4 regions of the Lysinibacillus sp. FW12 genome follow, and region 3 is predicted to be linked to each of the others. Evidence: riboswitches for the same ligand, from Rfam matches in the RefSeq annotation. Region 3 holds a riboswitch; each other region holds the start of a gene.
What was found. A riboswitch is a leader RNA that binds a small molecule or an ion and turns the genes downstream of it on or off. The one in region 3 is predicted to bind thiamine pyrophosphate.

Region 1 (5,262 bases), 850 kb from region 3:
TATTAATTGGCTATTGGTTATTGGTGAACATTAAAAAGACATCTATGAAACAGTCTGCTCTCTTTAGTTGCATAAATATTTTGCAAGCCTTAACGATATATGTATGGCATCATGAGTTATTTATTGTTTCTCTTGGCATCACCTTGCTTTTGGTCTTGTACTTATTTATGTTGTATAATACGTACTCTCTTCACGACAAAGCGTTGTCAGGTCGTATTCCTTTCTCCATTTATTTTGCATGGATGACATTTATCTTGATTACGAATAGTAGCTTTACGTTAACGGCTTATGGTTGGAACGGCTTTGGTCTTAGCACTCCTCTTTGGGCAGTAATTTTACTGACACTTGGTGGAGCTATTGCACTACATATCCGCTTTCATCACTTTGATACCATGTATCCGAGTGTTTTTATTTGGGCTTATTTAGGAATCGCTTTACATAATGGTTTTGATGAGCTTCTTGTAACAACTGCCGCCTTATTTTTATGTGGTGTTCTCTTTGTTGGTATTTTATTTATTAAAAAAAATCCTGCCCACCAAAAATAAATTGGTTAGCAGGATTTTAAATTATATCCTATTCTTCATCTAAGGAAGTTAAAATAATTGGTTTATCTTTAGTGACAATAACTGAATGTTCAATTTGAGCTACAAGCGATTTATCAGGTGTAACAAATGTCCAACCATCACCAGCTTCTACAATATGCTCTGCTTTTGCTGAGATAAATGGCTCAACAGCAAGCACCATTCCTTCTTTCATAATCGTAGAATCCCACGCATCATAATAATTTAAAATATGATTAGGCTCATCATGTAAAGATTGACCTAAGCCATGTCCTGTTAAATTCATAATAACAGTTAAACCATTAGCATTCGCCTCTCGTTCAACCGCTTTACCTATTTGATTTAATTTAGACCCTGCTTTAACCTTTGTCATTGCTCGATCAAAAGCACTTTTAGCAACTCGGCATAGTTTTTCTTTGTCCTCATAACCCTCACCAACAACAAATGAAATGCCAGTATCTGCAAAGTATCCATTTAAAGACCCAGAAACATCGATATTCACAATATCCCCTTCTTGAATAACACGTTTTCCTGGAATACCATGTGCCACTTCTTCATTGACACTAATACATGTATATCCTGGGAAATCATATTCCCCCTTAGGTCCAGAAATAGCACCAGCCTCTGCAAACATGCGGCCAGCAATTTCATCTAGCTCAAGTGTTGTAACACCTGGTTTTGTTGCTGCTTTCATGGCTTCACGAATTTCGGCACAAATGCGTCCAATTTTTTTAAAAGCTTCAATCTCATCTTGCGTTTTTACAATCATTTATAACGTCCCTTTCATCTAATATCTATTCTTTAATATAACATAACTTTTTATGCGTATAACGATAAACGCTTTAAATATTGTATGCTTTCCTACAATGCAAAGTGCTAAAAGAGCTATTCATGACCAAAAGTCCCTTCACATGAGTGAAGGGACTTGCTTGTTGTTGAAAAAAGTTGATAATTTTGCTAATGATTCTGTGCGAAAGCGAATATCATCAAGTAGTATAGAACGAAAAGCTTTTATACCCTTTTACAATAAATCATTTGAGGAAACTTTTATTATGCTTTTCTTTGCATTAATTGTGGAGCGGCTGTGAATAAAAGCACGCCTACAATTGCCGTTAAAATGGTTGCTGGCAACATATATGTACCATTATAAATGATAGAATAGATCCATGCATTTTGATCACCCGCATACTCTGCAAAAAATACAGCTCCAGCAATTGTATGTGCTGCGTATCGTAAAAAGCCTGCAAAAACAGTACCTACGATAATGTAAAGTGCCATTTTCGTTTTGTTCATATTTTTTGCAGCATCCAACACAGGTCCACGTACAACTGCTGCTAATCCTACAACTGTAAAGGCAACACCATAATCCAATAATCCTTGAAGCCAGTGCACAATATAAGCACCAAACATGGTTTGCATAACACCCACAAGTAATCCCGTTGTTAGCCCAGCAACTAAGCCCCAACGAAATGCAATTAACATAATAGGCACCATGACAAGACTAACAGAGCCACCTTGTGCCCATACTTTAAAGGATACTTGATCGAGCACAAGGCCAATCGCTGCAAATATCGCAATCTCCACAAGCATTAATAGTCTTTTTTTGTCCATACATATTCTCTCCTTTGTTCCGATGTAGGATACAAGAGCAGGAATAGAAATGCAGACATCTTTTTTATTCCTAAAGAATGAAAAAACGATGCCAGGACAGAGCCTGACATCGTACAAGTGTCGGTTTCTATCCACATCCCTACGCAAGTGTTAACTTACAGGTTCAAAGAGTCAAGGCATTACGTGCCCAGTCTCAGCTGACATCATCAGCTCCCCTTGTGGTCGTTACATCTGAATTTATTTGAACAATCCCATTGTACGCAAAGGATTGGATGATTACAACCTCTTCCATACATTATTTTTTTGAAACTTTGCCGTTTTTCATGCGTAAATATTAAAAAAGGAGGTACAACTATGGAGAACCAAAAAATTTTATCTGCCTTTAGTTATCTTAGTATTTTCTTCGCCCCTTTTATCGTCCCATTAATTGTTTACTTTGTAACGAAAGATAGTGATGTAAAAAGACATTCAATTCGTGCACTTGTCTCTCATTTAATTCCTTTTGTTTTTGGCATCCTATTTTTTATTGTCTTTGTTTTTTCTACATTAAGATTAGATCCAACGTCAAGTAATAATACTGTGATGGTTGTTTGGTTAGTTTCATTTGCCGTTTATGCCATTGTCTCACTTGGTATTGTCATATGGAATATTATTCAGGCTGTTCGAGTAATACGTTAATGTTTCAATTTTAAGCGAAACAGGTAGTAATAATTGTAAAAGGAGCTGTTTTTTAATGAAAGTATCAAACGTTGTGAAAACTGCTGTAAAATTGGCACCTATTGTTATTCCTATCGTCAAAAAAGTAATGGCTGCAAAAAAAGGAACAACTCCTACAGCCACTTCTCGAAAAAAATAAAACAAAGGCGTATTCCCTATTTCGGAAATACGCCTTTCACTTATTTCACTTCAAAGTATGTCTGACTATGGCCATTTAATGTCTTTTCTACATGTAAAACCGCTGGCATTGCAGATTTTAATTCAGGCACATGAGAGATTACGCCAATCATGCGACCAGAATCCTGTAAATCAATTAATGTATCGATTGCTTTATTTAATGATTCCTCATCAAGCGAACCAAAGCCCTCATCAATAAACATCGTTTCAATATGAATATTACCTTGGAAGCTTTGAATTACATCTGCCATTCCTAAGGCAAGGCTTAATGAGGCATTAAATTTTTCGCCTCCCGATAATGTTTTGACATCTCGTAGTTGATCGGTATAGGCATCGTAGACATCAAGACCTAGTCCGCTTTGTTTCGCATGCTTTTCCAATCTATCTGAACGTCTGAGCTCAAATTGACCATTTGATAAATGATAAAGGCGAATATTGGCAGCTTCAGTAATTTGGTCTAAGTAATTAATTTGAATATAGCGCTCAAAAGATAACTTTTTCGAATTTTGGCCGTTTAATAATCCATAGAGCTCCTTTACTCTTCCCGCTTCTTGCTCAAGTAAATGAAGCTCCCTCGCTATTTCTTCTACTCTTTCAATAAAACCTTGGCAAGCTTGAGCAAAACCTCTCAACTGTTGTAAACGTTTAAATGCTTCCTCATAAGATATACGAAGTTGTTCTACTTTGGCTTCCATGGACACTAAATCTTGTTGCTCTTTTCCTTGAAGATACATAGCCCCTTCAGTAATTTGGATTTGCAATGTGTGTACCTGTAAAGCATAGTCACTACAAGCTTTTCGAAGGGTCTCTATTTGCAATAAACTCCGTTTGGCAGCTGTATATTCCTCGTAGCTGTCAAAGCCTATCTCCTGCATGCTTGCTGAGAATTGCTGACGTTTTTCATTCATTTTGAGTTGTAATTCTTCAAAAGTTTGTTTGGCTATTTCCATCGTCAATTTTGCATTACTTGTTGCTTCCTTCGCGCTATGCAATTCGTCTTGACTCTCTTGCCATCTTTTTTGCAAATCCATTTTTTGTTTACTGATATCTGTAAGCTGTTGCTGTAATTGCTGCAAGGTTGGTAAATGGTTTGGCATATGTTTAAGCTGTTCTTCAAGAACTGCTTGCAGTCTTGTCATTTCTTTCAACTGCTCAGCTAAATATTGCTCTAAGTTCATCTGTTTAGTTCGTAGCTGCTCTATTCTCTCACGTTGCTGCTTAAGTTTTAATCGCATATCTGCTAATTGATGATGAACAATTTTTAATGTCGCAATCTCTTGCTCTATGTTGTTTAATGTAGAGATGAGCTGTGCATGGTCTTGCTGTGTAATGTGCTGCTCTTCTAGTTGCTGACAGGTTTCTTGATAAAGCTGTTGCGCAGATGACAAGAGCGCTTCTTTTTCTAGGTACTTACGCTCATCTAAAGAAGCCTTAGCCCTTAACACTTCGACTTCAGAGAGCTCTATCATTTCCTGTTGCTCATTATGTGTTTTCTGGTGTGTCAAACTGCCACATACAGGGCAAGGTTCCCCGTCCTTCAACTGTTCAGCCAAAATACTAGCCTGACTTGTCAACCAACGCTGCTCTAATAATTGTAGAGCCTTTTTACTCTCCTGATAGTGAATGTCAGAAGTGGCTACGTCCTGCTTAGCTAACTCTACAGCCCCTTTGTATTTGTCTACTTGTTTTATTAATGCTACCTGCTCACGAAGTTTCGGTAACTGCTCTAAGTAGCTTTCATATGGCTCAACCTGTTTTTCATATTGTTCCATCGTTTGAGAAAATTGCTGTAACTGCCCTTGTTCTTTCTCCAATAACATAAGATTATCAGCTACTGCCTGTTTTGCTGTTTCGACATATTGTTCTGCTATTTGCAGCTGCTGCACATTGTTTTCATAGGCTTCAAATTTAGGCAATAAAGTCTGTAATTGCAATTCCTGCTGCAACATCTGTTGACGTTCAGGCTCTTTCGCCTCTTCAATCTGATATTTTTCTTGTGCCCGTTGTAGCTGCTCTTTTGTTTGTTGAAGTTTAAATTGAGCCTGTTGAAATGTTTGTTCTTTTAAGTTCAGTTCAGCACGTAAATCAATACATTGTTGTTCAAGTGGCACAAGTCGCTCCGCTTGTTCTGCTAAAACAATCTCCTGCTCCTTTGCTCGGTATCTATCCTGTTCTTTTAACAATAGTTGCAGTCTCT
Region 2 (5,262 bases), 1.4 Mb from region 3:
AAAAAAACAAAAAAAATCAAAGTCCATTGCCATTCTTGAACTTTGATTTTCGACATTATTTCCTAGGAAATGATAATTAGTGTAGTTGTTTTGCTTCTTGCTGTCTTAATTCAACACGTCGAATTTTCCCCGAGGATGTTTTCGGTAGCTCTTCCACAAATTCAATAGCACGCGGATATTTATAAGGTGCTGTCAATAGTTTCACATGATCTTGAAGAGTTCGAATAAGTGCTTCATCACCATTTTCAGCATTTCGAAGTACAACAAAAGCTTTAACAATATTTCCCCGAACTTTATCTGGGCTCGCAATAACAGCCGCTTCCTTTACAGTTGGGTGCTTCATCAAAGCATCTTCTACCTCAAATGGCCCAATTGTGTAGCCAGAGGATATAATGACATCATCTCCACGACCCTCAAACCAAAAGTAACCATCTTGATCTTTATAAGCACGATCACCTGTAATATACCACTCTCCACGGAATTGTAAATTTGTTCGTTCCGGGTCATTTAAATATTTTTTAAACAGTGCGGGAGTGGTGCGATGAACAGCAATATCGCCAACTTCTCCAACAGCAACAGGGTTACCGAAATCGTCTATAATTTCAACCTTATTGCCAGGAGTTGGTTTTCCCATAGAACCAATTCTAGCTTCCATTCCAACCATTGTGCCAACAAGTAATGTGTTTTCCGTCTGACCGTAGCCATCTCGGACTTGCAAATCGAAAGTCTTCGAAAATACGTTAATGACCTCGCTATTCAAAGGCTCTCCTGCTGATACAGCTTGACGAAGTGCCGTTAAATCGAATTCATGTAAATGTTCTAGTGCTGCCATAAAACGATATTCTGTAGGTGTGCAACATAAAACATTTATTTTAAATTTTTCGAGTAACCTTAGATAGGTAGATGCATCAAATTTCCCCTTATATACAAATGCAGTAGCACCACTCCCTAATGTTGCTAGAAACGGACTCCAAATCCATTTTTGCCAACCTGGTGCTGCTGTCGCCCAAACAATATCATCTTCTTGCACACCTAACCAGTGTGGTGCTGTTGTTCGTAAATGTGCATAGCCCCAGCTATGAGTATGTACAGCTGCTTTTGGGTTTCCTGTTGTACCACTTGTATAAGCTAAGAATGCAGTATCTGTACTTTTTGTTGGAGAAGAACTTATGTAAGTTGTAGGTTGAATGCGCATTTTTTCTAAAAGTGGTTGCCAAGGTTCATGGGCCTTCCCTATAACAAATTGTTGCATTCCTTGTAAATTGTTCACCTGATCAAATTGATCAATATAAGGCTCGTAAGCAACAATTCCTTTAGCATTCGCATGCTTGATGCGATATTCAATGTCTTTAGTTCTTAGCATTTCTGAGCTCGGAATAATAGTTAATCCAGCTTTCAATGCTGCAATATATACAATATATGCTTCCACTGAACGAGGTACCATCACTAAAATCACATCACCTTTTGATAAACCTTGCATCGTGAATACGTGTGCAGCTTGATTTGCCCTTTCAAGTAAATATGCATATGTAATAAATTGTACATCCTTATTTTCCTCGTAAATAATTAATGCATTTTTTGTTGTATCTTGAGCATATTTTTCAATTTCATCTGTTATGTTATACCATTCTGGTGCAACTAAATCTTGTCTCTTCATGGCAAATGCCCCCTTTTGCTATGACACATTATAAAACTCTTTTTTCAGCATTTTCAATGGTTTGCGCTTAATTTTGGAAAAGTCATGACAACTATCATACTCTGCTATATGGCATCGGTCACATTTTGTCGATAGGTAAACTTGCTATTGAATACAATTGAAAAGTATGGTACATTTTGGTCAACTAAAAGCAAGATTGCAGGGGGACTCGTCAAGAGTTGAGAAGGTAAAACCTGACCCTTTGAACCTGTTAGTTAATACTGACGTAGGGAGCAATAAACATCTATTGATGAAAGGCTCTTTTTCGTGCATTTTTACACAAAAAGAGCCTTTTTTGCATGCTTACGTCCATCCATAAAGGAGGACTACGATGATATTTCAAACAATCCGTCAACAGCAACCACTGATTCATTGTATTACAAATTATGTGGTAGCAAATTTCCAAGCAAATGGTTTATTAGCAATAGGCGCTTCCCCGGTTATGGCCGATGATAGCCGTGAGGTAGAGGAAATGGTAGCACTCGCTCAAGCCTTGTTAATTAACATCGGTACACTCAATGATCGAACTAAAGAATCAATGTTGTTAGCAGGCAAAATGGCCAATAAACTTGGAATTCCAGTCATTTTAGATCCTGTCGGTGCTGGTGCCACTACTTATCGAAAAGAAACGGTACGATACTTGCTTGAGGAAGTACATTTTTCGGTCATTCGTTGTAATGTTGGGGAACTAGCAGCAATAGCCAATGTTGACTGGCAACAAAAAGGTGTCGATAGTGGGAATGGCTCCATTGCTTTAGAAGAAGAGGCGATTTTATTAGCCCAACATTATCAATGCATTGTTATCATAACAGGAGAACGAGATTTTATAACAGATGGTGTGGATAGCCAATGGATAAATGGCGGGAATATGCAAATGACCGAGGTAACAGGGACAGGCTGTTTACTTAGTGCTATTTGCGGTGCCGCCTATATTGCAGGCCATAATCCATACCGACAATTAGCGGACACATTAACTTACTATAAAAAAGCTGCGGTACTGGCGTCAGCGTTTACATCAGATATTGGTGATTTCCAAATAGCTTTACTAAATGCTCTTTATCGCCTATCGAAGGATGGTGAAGCTTCATGCATATTGTAACGACGATTGCAGGCTCAGATAGTGGTGGCGGTGCAGGCATACAGGCTGATTTAAAAACATTTCAGGAATTAGGGGTGTTTGGTACTTCAGTAATTACAGCTTTGACAGCACAAAATACAATGGGTGTGTCAGGAGTTTTCCCTATTGATCACTCCTTTGTTGAAAAACAATTTCAAGTTTTAATCGAAGATTTTTCAATTGCTGCAATTAAAACAGGGATGCTTTATTCCTCTGATATTATTAAAGCTATCGCACATATGATTCATAATCAAAACATCCCACTAATTGTTGATCCAGTAATGATTGCAAAGGGTGGAGAAAGCTTATTACTGCAAGAAGCTATTGAAGCAATGCGCTCTTCTCTACTACCACTTGCTACGATCGTTACCCCCAATATCCCTGAAGCAGAGGCTCTGACAGGGAGAAAAATACATGATGTTTCAGATATACGTGAAGTAGCTCAAGGTTTTTTTCAATTAGGTGTACATTGCGTCATTCTTAAAGGTGGCCATTTAGCAGATCCAAATTTTGCTATTGATTATGTATTTTTTCAAAACGGTAAATCTTTTTCTATGCAAACTCCACGTATCCAAACGTCCAATACCCATGGCACAGGTTGCACATTTTCAGCAGCAATCACTGCTTTTCTTGGTCAAGGTTTTGCGATGGATAAGGCAATTATCGAAGCTAAAAAATTTATTCAATTATCAATTTTACATGATTTATCTATTGGTCATGGTTGTGGACCAACAAATCATTTTGCTTATCAACTGCATAAGGATTCCTGTGAGGTGTTGATTTATGAAACGTGAGGATTTACAACTTTATTTTATTATGGGCACAAGCAATGTTAGTCATCAGAATCCCCTTCATGTACTAGAGAGAGCGTTGCAAGCTGGAATTACCATGTTTCAATTTCGAGAAAAAGGTTCCCATGCATTAACTGGATTTGCCTATGAACAATTTGCACGTCAATGTCAAAAACTATGTCAACAATATAACGTTCCTTTTATTGTCAATGATGATGTCGAACTTGCATTACGACTTGGTGCGGACGGTGTTCATATCGGACAAGATGATTTACATGTTAGCATAGCACGTAAAAAAATTGGTAATATGATTCTTGGTGTTTCTGTGCATTCCCAGGACGAACTAGAAACAGCCATTATCCATCAAGCAGATTATGTAGGTATTGGTCCGATTTTTGCAACAACTTCAAAACGGGATGCACAATCACCATGTGGTACAAATTTTTTGCAGCAAGCTCACAATTTCTATCCTGAATTACCAATTGTAGCGATTGGTGGAATTAACCCTACCAATGCATACGCCGTATTTCAAGCTGGGGCAGATGGTATTGCTGTTATTTCAGCTATCTGTGAAAGTATAGATATTAAGCATACAGTAAATACGTTAAGGTCTGTGACACGCATAAATGGTTGATTTTTAAACAAACTAAAACCAGTGCCTTTTTACGGTCACTGGTTTTAAGTTTATAAATGCTTAGTCAGCATTTATTGGTTGTTGTTTGGCATACCTTTTAATTGAGATTCTGCCATTTGTACAAGACGTTTAGTGATTTCACCACCAACGGAACCGTTGGCACGAGCTGAAGCTTCAGCTCCTAATTGAACACCAAATTCTTGTGCAATTTCGTATTTCATTTGATCAAGTGCTTGTTGTGCACCAGGCACTGCAAGCTGGTTTGAACTGCGGTTGTTGTTTGAAGCCATGTCTCTCACCTCCTTGTGAATATAGAATGTGCGATATTAGATTTTTAATACAAAAATTTTAGAGGTAAATTGTACCTCTAATGGCATAGATAAAATAACATAAAAAAGCCGTCTCAAAATTGACTTTGAAACGGCTGTAGATACCTTATAATAGATCTGCAAACTTATCTTGTTGCTGTTCTTCTTTTTTAGGGAAAATGTAGACCTCTCGATTTTTTACTGCTCGCTCGATGAGTTCATCAAAATCAGAGAAGCTTTCATAATGCTCTACCTTTTCAAGCTTTGGCTTTGTTTTTGGGCTGGCAGGTGTAAATATTGTACAGCAGTCTTCAAATGGCTGAATAGATGTTTCATATGTGCCAATTTTTTCTGCAATATCGATAATTTCTAATTTATCTGTTGAAATCAATGGTCGTAAAATAGGCGTATTCGTTACAGCATTGATAGCCGTCAAGCTTTCTAGCGTTTGACTTGCTACTTGTCCCAGACTTTCCCCTGTCACAATTGCAAGAGCTCCTATCTCTTCACGTACTTGATCAGCCACCTTTAACATCATACGACGTGTTGTTGTCATCGAAACATTAGAAGGTACTTTTTCTTTAATAAGTACTTGAATTTCAGTAAAAGGAATGACATGTAATCGAATACTAGCACCAAATTTCGTTAGTTCGTTTGCAAGTACCTTTACTTTCTCTAATGAGTTTTGACTTGTATATGGTGGACTAAAGAAGTGA
Region 3 (5,262 bases):
GGGTCTTTCATTAGAAGGTATGGATCTTACAAACCCATATGTAAAACAACCAACAAACGTTTAATATTCCACTTATTATTGATATCCAAATCCAATTTTTACTCCATGTGAATTTTTCACTCACATGGAGTTTTTTAATCACAAAAGGCTTGTGTCGATACTACAACACAAGCCTTTTTTACATTATTGATAAATCTGACTACCCGCTTTTTTAAATTCCTCTGCCTTTTCCTTCATACCTCGATGGATCGCTTCTGTCGTATTCAAGTCTTTTTCTTTAGCATAATTTCGAATATCTTGTGAAATTCGCATACTACAGAACTTAGGACCACACATAGAGCAAAAGTGTGCTGTTTTTGCTCCTTCTGCTGGCAGAGTCTCATCATGATACTCCACCGCTCTTTCTGGATCGAGAGATAGATTGAATTGATCACGCCAGCGGAATTCAAAACGTGCTTTTGATAGTGCATCATCTCGGCGTTGTGCACCAGGATGCCCCTTCGCTAGATCTGCCGCATGTGCCGCTATTTTATACGTAATTACTCCCACTCGAACATCCTCGCGATTAGGTAAGCCAAGGTGCTCCTTTGGTGTCACATAGCAGAGCATTGCTGTCCCAAACCAGCCAATCATCGCTGCCCCAATAGCCGATGTAATGTGGTCATAGCCTGGAGCAATATCCGTTGTAAGTGGACCTAACGTATAAAAAGGCGCCTCCTTACAAACTTCTAATTGCTTGTCCATGTTTTCTTTAATCAGATGCATCGGTACATGACCTGGCCCCTCCACCATCACTTGAACATCATGTTTCCACGCAATCTGTGTTAGTTCACCTAGTGTTTCAAGCTCTGCAAATTGGGCTTCATCATTGGCGTCTGCAATTGAACCTGGACGTAGGCCATCACCTAAAGAAAAAGCAACATCATAAGTCTTCATAATTTCACAGATTTCCTCAAAATGAGTATAAAGGAAATTCTCTTGATGATGATATAAACACCACTGTGCCATAATAGAACCACCACGAGATACAATTCCCGTTACACGATTAGCTGTAAGGGGAACATAGCGTAATAGTACACCTGCATGAATCGTGAAATAATCTACACCCTGCTCGGCTTGCTCAATAAGCGTATCACGGTAAACTTCCCACGTTAAATCCTCTGCTACGCCATTTACCTTTTCCAATGCTTGATAAATTGGCACTGTTCCCACTGGTACCGCTGCATTTCGAATAATCCATTCTCTCGTTGTATGAATATGCTTACCTGTTGAAAGATCCATAATATTATCAGCACCCCAGCGTGTTGCCCATGTCATTTTTTCAACCTCTTCTGCTATAGAAGACGATACCGCGGAATTCCCAATATTGGCATTGATTTTCACATGGAAGTTACGACCGATGATCATTGGCTCCGCCTCTGGATGATTAATATTAGAAGGCATAATAGCGCGCCCAGCTGCAATTTCAGATCGGACAAATTCTGGATCCATATTTTCACGTATAGCTACAAACTCCATTTCAGGTGTAATAATTCCCTGTCTTGCATAATGCAGCTGCGTTACATTTCTCCCTTTTTTTGCTCGTAAAGGCTTTCTTGCCAATTCAGGAAAGACATTTTCATGATTACGCGGATCATCTGCACGATGAAAACCATTATCCTCCGGTTTTATAGAGCGGCCCTCATATGCTTCTACATCTCCTCGCTCTTGAATCCATCCACTTCGTAAGGCAGGTAAACCTTTTGTAATATCTACTTGATAAGATGGATCTGTATAGGGACCACTCGTATCATATACTCGAATAGGGGCGTTTTCTTCATTTCCAAAGCTTCCTGTTGTCGGACTTAATGCAATTTCTCGCATTGGTACTAAAATATCCGGACGGGAACCTTCAACATACACCTTTTTGCTTCCTTCAAAGCTAGACATAATCGTAATGTTCTTTTCACTAATTGCTGACATGAGCTACTTCTCTCCCTTAAATGTTTTTTGTTACAAGGACCGGATCTAGCTCACCCTAACAAATAAATAAAGGCCGAATCCAAAATAATTATTTGGATCCGGCCACGAATGTAAAGGTAGAAATTGCATACACATACTATGCAATAGTTTCTTAACTTTCCCACGCTGGTATGAGCCAGATCAGGTCCAAAGGGTCAAGAAACCTCTAAGCGTTTCCCTCTCAGCCTGACTCATCAGACTCCCCTAGTTAATACTATTTAGTTTGATGCTAGTGTAGCAGATATTACTATGAGATGGAAGTTTTCCATTCATTATTTTTTAATATTCTATCGATTAAGCAAATAATACGTCCGCAAGATAAATCACTATTGTTACCGTTATACAGCTGACAATAGTTGAAAATAAAACAGTTTGGGCAGCTGTTGCCGATTCCACATCGTATTCCAATGCTAGACTAGAGCTATTGCGGGATGTCGGGAAAGCACTGGCTATAAATAGTGATTGAGCGACAACTCCATCTAACCCCAATAAAAAAATAATGGCTAAAGCTACGGCTGGTCCGACAATTAAACGTGTGAAGCAGCTGACGAAAACCGTTTTATTAAACATAGATTTGATTTCAAGCTGCGATAATTGCGCACCTAACGTGATTAGTGCCACAGCAATAAAGCCATCTGCTACATGGTCTATTGGTATTTTAATAAACTGTGGAATACCGATATTAAAATAGTTCATGGCTACACCAATAATCAACGCATGAATGATGGGCATTTTAAAAAAATCTTTAATAATCGTCATTCCTGATTTGGTAGAGGAAATTAAATTATACAAACCATATGTATAAGTTGTCATATTTTGAAAGATTACAAGGATGACCTGAATCGCTACACCAATAGGTTGTGTTACAAAAATCATTTGAGCTACCGGAATGCCATAGTTCCCAGAGTTAATGAGCACAACACTATTTTTAAAAACTGCTGCCTCTGTTTTAACTAAACCAAGCCACTTCGCAAAAAGGTGACTGAGTAGCATTTGGCTCCCAATAAAAAGCACAATAAACAATCCGACCTCTGCCAGTACAGACAGCTCTACACTCGTCTCATATAAATTTACAAAAACAGCTGCTGGCATAAAGCAATATGTAATAAGCTGAGACAACGCTTTTAAATTAAAGCGAAATCTCTTTTGTAAGATAGCACCTACTATAAGTAACACTAAAATAGGTGCAACAATTTGAAAGAAAATCATTCCGAGATACATCATTTCGATGACCCCCTTCCCTTCTTTTATAGTAGTGCCGAATTTCTACTAGGTCAATGTCTCTTCCAATAAAAAAAGACTGCCTATTTGTTTAGGCAGCCCTTCATTTTACGCTAATTTAAAACGATTCACGACTTCTTGCAGTTCATTGGAAATATCGTTCATATTTTGTATAGACTCGGCTACTTTTTGTAACTCTGCTTGTTGATCCATTGCAGATGCACTTACTTGTTCAGCTGAGGCAGCCGTTTCCTCTGAAATTGCTGATATGCTTTGGATGGCCATAATCGCTTGATTTTTATGCTCTAACATACTCGATAGCTTACTCATTAATTCACTAATAGAGGCTGCAATTGAACGTGACAAATCACTGTTATCTTTAAATGCCAGTTGTGTACTTTGTACGGATTCATTTTGAGATTGCATTAAATCCGCATTAGATGCAATGACAGCAACTGTTTGCTGTGAATTTTCAAGGATGCTTTCTACTGTATTCTTAATAATTTCTGTTTCACTTTTAGATTGCTCGGCTAACTTTCTTACTTCCTCTGCAACGACAGCAAATCCTTTACCATGTTCACCAGCACGTGCTGCCTCAATACTTGCATTTAAAGCTAATAGATTAGTTTGCTCAGTAATGCTTTGGATCGAAGCAATGATATGATTAATATTCGCAATGTGAGAGGCTAATGATTCGATTTGTTGTTGAATACGACCGTTCATCTCATTTGTCTCTATATTACGTTCACGTAAGCTTTCAACCTCGTACAATCCCTTTTCTGTTGTTTCGTTCGTTTTATGAGAGAGTTCATCCATTTCATTAGAAAGAGCTGTAATGGCATCAATCTGTTCAGATAAATCCATGATTCGATAATTCGTTTCTTCCGTATCCTCAGATTGCTTCGATGCGCCTTGTGCAATTTCATTGATGGCAACAGACACCTCTTGACTAGACGCTACAATTTCATTAAAGGCCTCATGTACTTGATTGGACGATTGGTTTAATAATGTAGTAGAGTTCAATACGGTTTGAATCGCACCATTGGTTTTATCTAGCATATTATTGTAAGCTAATGCAACTGCCCCAATTTCATCAGCCTTAATATACTTCTCATCCACCTTTTGGGTTAAATCTCCCTCTGCTGCCGTTTCGATAGATGTACGTAAAAACTTGAGTGGCTTTAGCTGTTTATAGATGAATAACACACTTGCAGCTGTCATTAAAATTACCATAATAATGGAGGCAATAATCGTAAATACGAATACGTGATTATATGTCTCTAGTATTTTTGATTCGGGTAACACGACTTGAACTGTCCATGTTTCATCAATATCCTCTAATATCATTGGAGCAAAGACATTATAAGCCCTTTCCTTTAGCTGATTAGAATCAATGTACATATTTGTTAGCTCGCCATTTTCCATTGTCTTACTTATACTTTTCCAAGTCGGATCCTCTTGCATATTGCGACCATCTAGCTCTTTACCAAAGCTATTGGCTGTCAGTATACCTTTATTCGTAATAATGGCTGCGTAACCACCTTCTGGTGCAACCGATTCTGTTAGTTCATTTAAAAAATCTATAGAAACATCTGCTGTCAGTACACCAAAGAATGAACCAGAAGCATTGACTAATGGCACCGAAATGGTTGTCATTAAAACGGTTTGTCCGTTTACATTATAATCATACGGTTCAGTCAAAACTGCGCGTCCCTCTTCTTTTGGTATCCAATACCATTCAGAAACACTTTTATCATCGACACCTTCAATAAGAGCTGTCGTAATGTCATTACCATTTTTACTTAAATAAGGGCCAAATCGATTTTTGGAATCCACTAAAGTAGCTTCATCATTCGGCTTCAGCATAATAGAATTTTGCTCAAAGACAGCTCCAACCCCAAGTAAATCATCGTTATTAGCTAAATTACTTTTCATCATGTCTAGGATGCCCTGAGCTGATAATGTATTATTTTTCTCCATGCTTTCAATAATGCGCTTTGTCGTATGTAATGTTGTATTGGCTTTCTTAAAACGCTCACT
Region 4 (5,262 bases), 680 kb from region 3:
TCTGGCAGTATGTCTGGGTCCAAGCTCGAGCTTGCTAAGGAAGCTGCTGCACGTTCAGTAGAAATGTTGCGCGATGAAGATACATTAGGATTTATCGCCTTTGATGATCGGCCATGGGAGATTATAGAGACAGCGCCTCTGAGTAGTAAAGAAGAAGCAGTAGATACGATTTTATCCGTTACACCAGGTGGCGGAACAGAGATTTATAGTTCACTTGCAAAAGCCTATGAAAATCTTGCAGATCTAAAGCTGCAACGTAAGCATATTATTCTCTTAACAGATGGGCAATCACAGTCAGGGAATTATGAAGATTTAATTGCTGATGGGAAAGAGAACGGTATCACATTATCGACTGTTGCGATTGGTCAAGATGCCGACGCAAACTTACTAGAAGCGCTAAGTGACATGGGCAGTGGTCGTTTCTACGATGTTATTGATGAGCAAACCATTCCTTCTATTTTATCTCGTGAAACAGCTATGATTTCCCGTACCTATATTGAGGATAACCCATTTTATCCAGCAATCTATAATGCGGCAGGTTGGAATACACTGTTTGCTAATGGTGTCCCTCAAATGAATGCATATATTGGGACAACAGCTAAACAAGGAGCTACCGTCATTGCAGAAAGTGAGAAGGAAGATCCTGTGTTAGCACAGTGGCAATACGGTCTAGGTAAAACATTCGCCTTTACATCCGATTCTACCGGAAAATGGACAGGAGATTGGGCAAGATGGCAGGATTGGGGGACATTTTGGCAAACACTTATTTCACAAATGCTTCCTAGTTATAATGATGTTGCCTACGATGTGAGATTGGAAACAGATGGTTCCTTTATGATTACAGATCCTACAAATGAAGCAGCATTTTTAGATATTGTAGCAGTTAATGAAGCAGGTGAAGAGCTAGAAACACAACTTGAAACCATTTCGACCTCTCAAGTTCGAGCTACTGTACAGGCTGAACCAGGATTAATTTTCTTCCGTATAGCTGATGAAAAGCAGGCCATATATCAAGCAGGACTAAGCGTTCCTTATAGTGCTGAATATGAACTACTTCCTGTAAATGAACATTTAGTAGAAGAATTAACCAAACAAACTGGTGGATCTGTCTTAAAGGAACCACAAGAAGTTTTCCGTGACTTTGCAAAAAAAGGAGCGGACCGTCAAAACATTGCCTCATGGCTTCTCCTAGCAGGCATGCTACTATTCTTTATTGATATTACAATAAGGCGTTTTGGCTGGAGCTTCCTCACAAAACCGAAGAAAAAAGAACAGCTCGTTGAGGAAAAACCTGTACAGGCAGAAGACACCAATGTTGCCCAATTATTAAAGGGTATGAAAAAAAGATCGTAATATAGTAGAAGCAGTACAAAACGAAACAGTTTTGTACTGCTTTTTTATATTCTTTGAGGTGAATGAAAAAGTAGTCCTCGATTGAGCGGTGAGGGCGAGTTCACTGCAAAGAAGTGTAACTGCATAGAGTTGAGGAAAACGCACCAAGAAGGGGGATCCTCGCTCGAAAAGTGGGGGAAAGCGCTCCAAGGGGTGTTGTATCCGCTCCAAAAGTAAGGGAAAGCGCTCCAAGAAGTGGTGTATCCGCTCCAAAAGTAAGAGAAAGCGCTCCAAGAAGTGATGTATCCGCTCGAAAAGTAAGGGAAAGCGCTCCAAGGAGTGGTGTATCCGCTCGAAAAGTAAATGGAAAGCGCTCCAAGGAGACAGGTCTCCGCTCGAAAGTAAGGAGAAGCGCTCCAAGGAGTGGTGTATCCGCTCGAAAAGTAAGGGAAAGCGCTCTAAGGGTTGGAGTATCCGCTCCAAAAGTAAAGGAAAGCGCTCCAAAAAGTGGTGTATCCGCTCATAAAGTGAAGGGAAGCGCTCCAAAGAGTGTTGTATCCGCTCCAAAAGTAAGGGAAAGCGCTTCAAGGGTGTTGTATCCGCTCCAAAAGGAAGGAGAAGCGTTCCAAGGGTTGGAGTATCCGCTCCAAAAGTAAAGGAAAGCGCTCCAAAAGCAAATGTCCCCGCTCTAAAAGAACAAACAAAGTTATCATCAGATATAATGGAATTTCTCCATCTAATACTATATAAAAACACAGAACCCGTTCACTCAATAAAGTGAAGAATTAAAGCTCTTTACTAGGACGGTCTTCCGCAAACTGTTAGCAATCACTACGCCTAAAAGAGCACCAATAGTACTGGATGTTAAAAAGGCTGGCATGAAGAATAAGGCAGCTACGGAGGTCCCCATTAGTAACTTTGCATAAGGTACAGCGATCAGTGAAGCAAGAATTCCTGTTCCAATGATTTCGCCAATGCCAGCTAACCACATTTTACTGCTGTATTTATAAGCGAGAGCAGCACATAATGCGCCAATAACACTGCCAGGGATCGCTAATAATGATCCTGTCCCTGTAAGGATTCGAATGATGGCAGTAACAAAGGCAATTAGGACTGTAGGAACTGGCCCTAATAGAATTGCACCTACCACGTTAATTGCATGCTGGATGGGAAAGGCACGTGCAATTCCTGTCGGGATGGAGACAAAGGTAGAGCCTGCTACGGCAATAGCTACTAATAAAGCCATGACCGTTAATTTACGAATTGACATCAAGTTCACTCCTTTTGATAAAGTTTCACTAGGGAAATAAAAAGGCCGCTACCTAAAAACAATAGGAAGCGGCCTCGCGTATACAATGATAATAGCAAGTAGCGCCACTTCCCTCCGCTAGTATGAACTAGATCAGGTTCAAAGGGTCCGTATCTAAACATATACGTCTCAGCCTTTTAAAGACTCCCCTAGTGGTTAATTTTATTTAATTAGTTTACCAACACTAATGTAACATACTGCTAAAAATAGTCAATGATTTTTCAGACTACTTTGTATCTGGATGCATTAAATGAGGTGCTTTTTTCAATGTCCAGACAAGAGCAAGGAAGAAACATGCTAATAATATGATGGAGCCAAAAATATACGGGCTGTTCATATTCCAGTCGAATAATAGACCTGCTAATGCTGGTCCAATCATATTACCAAGACTCATATAAGCATTATTCAAGCCTGCAGCAAATCCCTGTTCTTTCTCTGCAAGCTTTGAGATTAGCGTATTAACAGCTGGTCGAATTAGTGTTGTTGCTGTAGAGAAAATAGTTGCTACAACTAATATAAGGGCAAAGCCAGAAACGAATAATATTAAGAAAATAGCAACGGATGCAATAAATAAATTGACTAATACGACTTTCATTTCACCAAAACGATTAAATAGTGGTGTAATAATAAACATTTGTACAACGACCCCAAAAGCACCACCGACAACTAAAATAATCGCGATATCTACGGGTGTGTAATTAAACTTTTCTGTCACGAATAAGGACAAAGTCGTTTGGAAATTAGCAATGCCGAACGAGAACACGAGCATAATTATGAGCATAACAAAATAAGGCATATGTATGGAACGAGCCATTTGCTTCGCCAGATTGTCTTGCTTTTGTTTCTGCTGAGCAGTGTTTGGTTTGGTAGAAGGTAATAAAAAGTAAGATAAAATAGATGCTACAATGGCAGCAGCTCCAGCTGTGAAAAATGGGAAGTGTAAGCTTACCTTTGCCAAAAAGCCACCAATACCAGGTCCTATCATAAAACCAAGAGACATAGCAGCACCTAACATACCCATTCCTTTCCCACGTTCTTCATAGGTTGTGACGTCGGCTACAAAAGCCATAATAGGAGGTGCAACAAATGCAGAACCAAGACCACCTAAAAAGCGTGCTAGAAAGAGCATCCATACGTCTGTAGCAAGGCCAAAGCCGATTTGTGCAAGACCTGTCACGATAAGACCGAAAATAATTAAATTTTTTCGACCATACTGATCCGAAAGATTCCCAGCAATTGGAGAAAATACGAATTGAGCTAAGGCGAACGTTGCAATAAGCATACCTAGAACTTGTCCTGCTGCACCGAATATTTTTAAGTACTCAGGCATGACAGGAATAATAATCCCAATACTCCCCATTGCGATAAACATGTTAAACATTAAAATATACAAAGCCGCCTTATTGGACTTCTGCTGGGTCATCGAATAAACCCCCTTTTTTTGTAATCAAATATAGTACAGTCTATCATAAAGAATTATCGCTTGGCTATTAGTTAAGATTATTGAAGTGGTTCGATATTTAGAATGGTTTTCCACAAAAGTTTTCTTCTTAGGTTATTTAAGATGACATGTGATGCTATATTTCTAAGTTTTAAATAATAAATTATTCATTTGACAATTGCATGATAGAAGGGGTATGTGAAAATGTGGTCATATACTAAAGTTTCTGTGACAGAAAGAACTGAATTGTTTTTTAACTATAATGAATATGCATGCAGATAAAAACTAGCGAATTGGTGTGTGAACCAATTCGCTAGTTTAAATTATCGTATACTCATTTTAAATTCTAAAAACAATTCATTATATTTTCCTAAATAGTCTGGCCCTAAGTTTTTATAGACCTCTAATGTTTCTCGTTGTTCCTCTGAAGGGTAATAGCGTTCATCAGAAACAACTTCTTCGTCCATTAAGTCCATCGCTGCAATATTAGGCGTAGAATAGCCCACATAATCGGCATTTTGAGCACCAGATTCAGCACTTAGCATAAAATTGATAAAGGCATGGGCACCATCGATATTTTTCGATGTTTTGGGAATAACCATATTATCGAACCATAAATTCGAACCTTCGTCAGGTACAGCAAAATCTAGTTCCTCATTTTCATACATCATATCGGCTGCTTGCCCAGACCAAGTGAGGGCTACAGATGCCTCATTATTGATCATTAATGGTGTAATTTCATCACCAATAATGGCTTTTACATTGGGTGCTAGTGTGATTAACTTATCAGTCGCTTCACGTAGTTCGTGATTATCTAATGAGTTCAGTGAATAGCCTAGACTGTTTAAGCCCATTCCAATGACTTCACGAGCACCGTCTACTAAAAAGACTTTACGCTTTAATGAAGGATCCCATAAATCTTCCCAAGAAGAGAAATCTAAATTACCAACAAGACTCGGATTATAAACAATGCCTACTGTTCCCCAAAAATAAGGAACGGAATATTTATTGTCATCATCGAATGGTAAATCTAAGAAGTAAGGATCGATATTTTTTAAGTTAGGGATTTTCGTTTTATCTAAAGGAATCAATAAATTTTCTTCCTTCATTTTTTCAATCATATATTCAGAAGGGACAGCAATATCGTAAGCTGTTCCGCCCTGTTGAATTTTTGTCATCA

Region 1: it holds a riboswitch for thiamine pyrophosphate, as region 3 does, so the genes downstream of both, thiT (energy-coupled thiamine transporter ThiT) here and thiC (phosphomethylpyrimidine synthase ThiC) in region 3, are expected to answer to the same signal.
Region 2: it holds a riboswitch for thiamine pyrophosphate, as region 3 does, so the genes downstream of both, thiM (hydroxyethylthiazole kinase) here and thiC (phosphomethylpyrimidine synthase ThiC) in region 3, are expected to answer to the same signal.
Region 4: it holds a riboswitch for thiamine pyrophosphate, as region 3 does, so the genes downstream of both, thiW (energy coupling factor transporter S component ThiW) here and thiC (phosphomethylpyrimidine synthase ThiC) in region 3, are expected to answer to the same signal.

What each region holds. Positions count from the first base shown of each region.
Region 1 covers NZ_CP139094.1:766,969-772,230, reverse strand. The annotation lists gene SJW71_RS03925 (hypothetical protein) at 1-545, shown strand, start outside; gene map (type I methionyl aminopeptidase) at 574-1,329, opposite strand; gene thiT (energy-coupled thiamine transporter ThiT) at 1,611-2,171, opposite strand; TPP riboswitch at 2,291-2,398, opposite strand; gene SJW71_RS03910 (DUF4870 domain-containing protein) at 2,526-2,849, shown strand; gene SJW71_RS03905 (hypothetical protein) at 2,905-3,027, shown strand; gene SJW71_RS03900 (AAA family ATPase) at 3,068-5,262, opposite strand, start outside.
Region 2 covers NZ_CP139094.1:1,296,971-1,302,232, reverse strand. The annotation lists gene mbcS (acyl-CoA synthetase MbcS) at 77-1,657, opposite strand; TPP riboswitch at 1,848-1,946, shown strand; gene thiM (hydroxyethylthiazole kinase) at 2,028-2,795, shown strand; gene thiD (bifunctional hydroxymethylpyrimidine kinase/phosphomethylpyrimidine kinase) at 2,783-3,607, shown strand; gene thiE (thiamine phosphate synthase) at 3,597-4,238, shown strand; gene SJW71_RS06620 (alpha/beta-type small acid-soluble spore protein) at 4,310-4,528, opposite strand; gene thiI (tRNA uracil 4-sulfurtransferase ThiI) at 4,674-5,262, opposite strand, start outside.
Region 3 covers NZ_CP139094.1:4,520,072-4,525,333, forward strand. The annotation lists gene SJW71_RS23185 (catalase) at 1-64, shown strand, start outside; gene thiC (phosphomethylpyrimidine synthase ThiC) at 184-1,962, opposite strand; TPP riboswitch at 2,103-2,217, opposite strand; gene SJW71_RS23195 (AEC family transporter) at 2,296-3,225, opposite strand; gene SJW71_RS23200 (methyl-accepting chemotaxis protein) at 3,331-5,262, opposite strand, start outside.
Region 4 covers NZ_CP139094.1:3,835,752-3,841,013, reverse strand. The annotation lists gene SJW71_RS19815 (VWA domain-containing protein) at 1-1,353, shown strand, start outside; gene thiW (energy coupling factor transporter S component ThiW) at 2,102-2,602, opposite strand; TPP riboswitch at 2,695-2,802, opposite strand; gene SJW71_RS19805 (MFS transporter) at 2,868-4,064, opposite strand; gene SJW71_RS19800 (ABC transporter substrate-binding protein) at 4,406-5,262, opposite strand, start outside.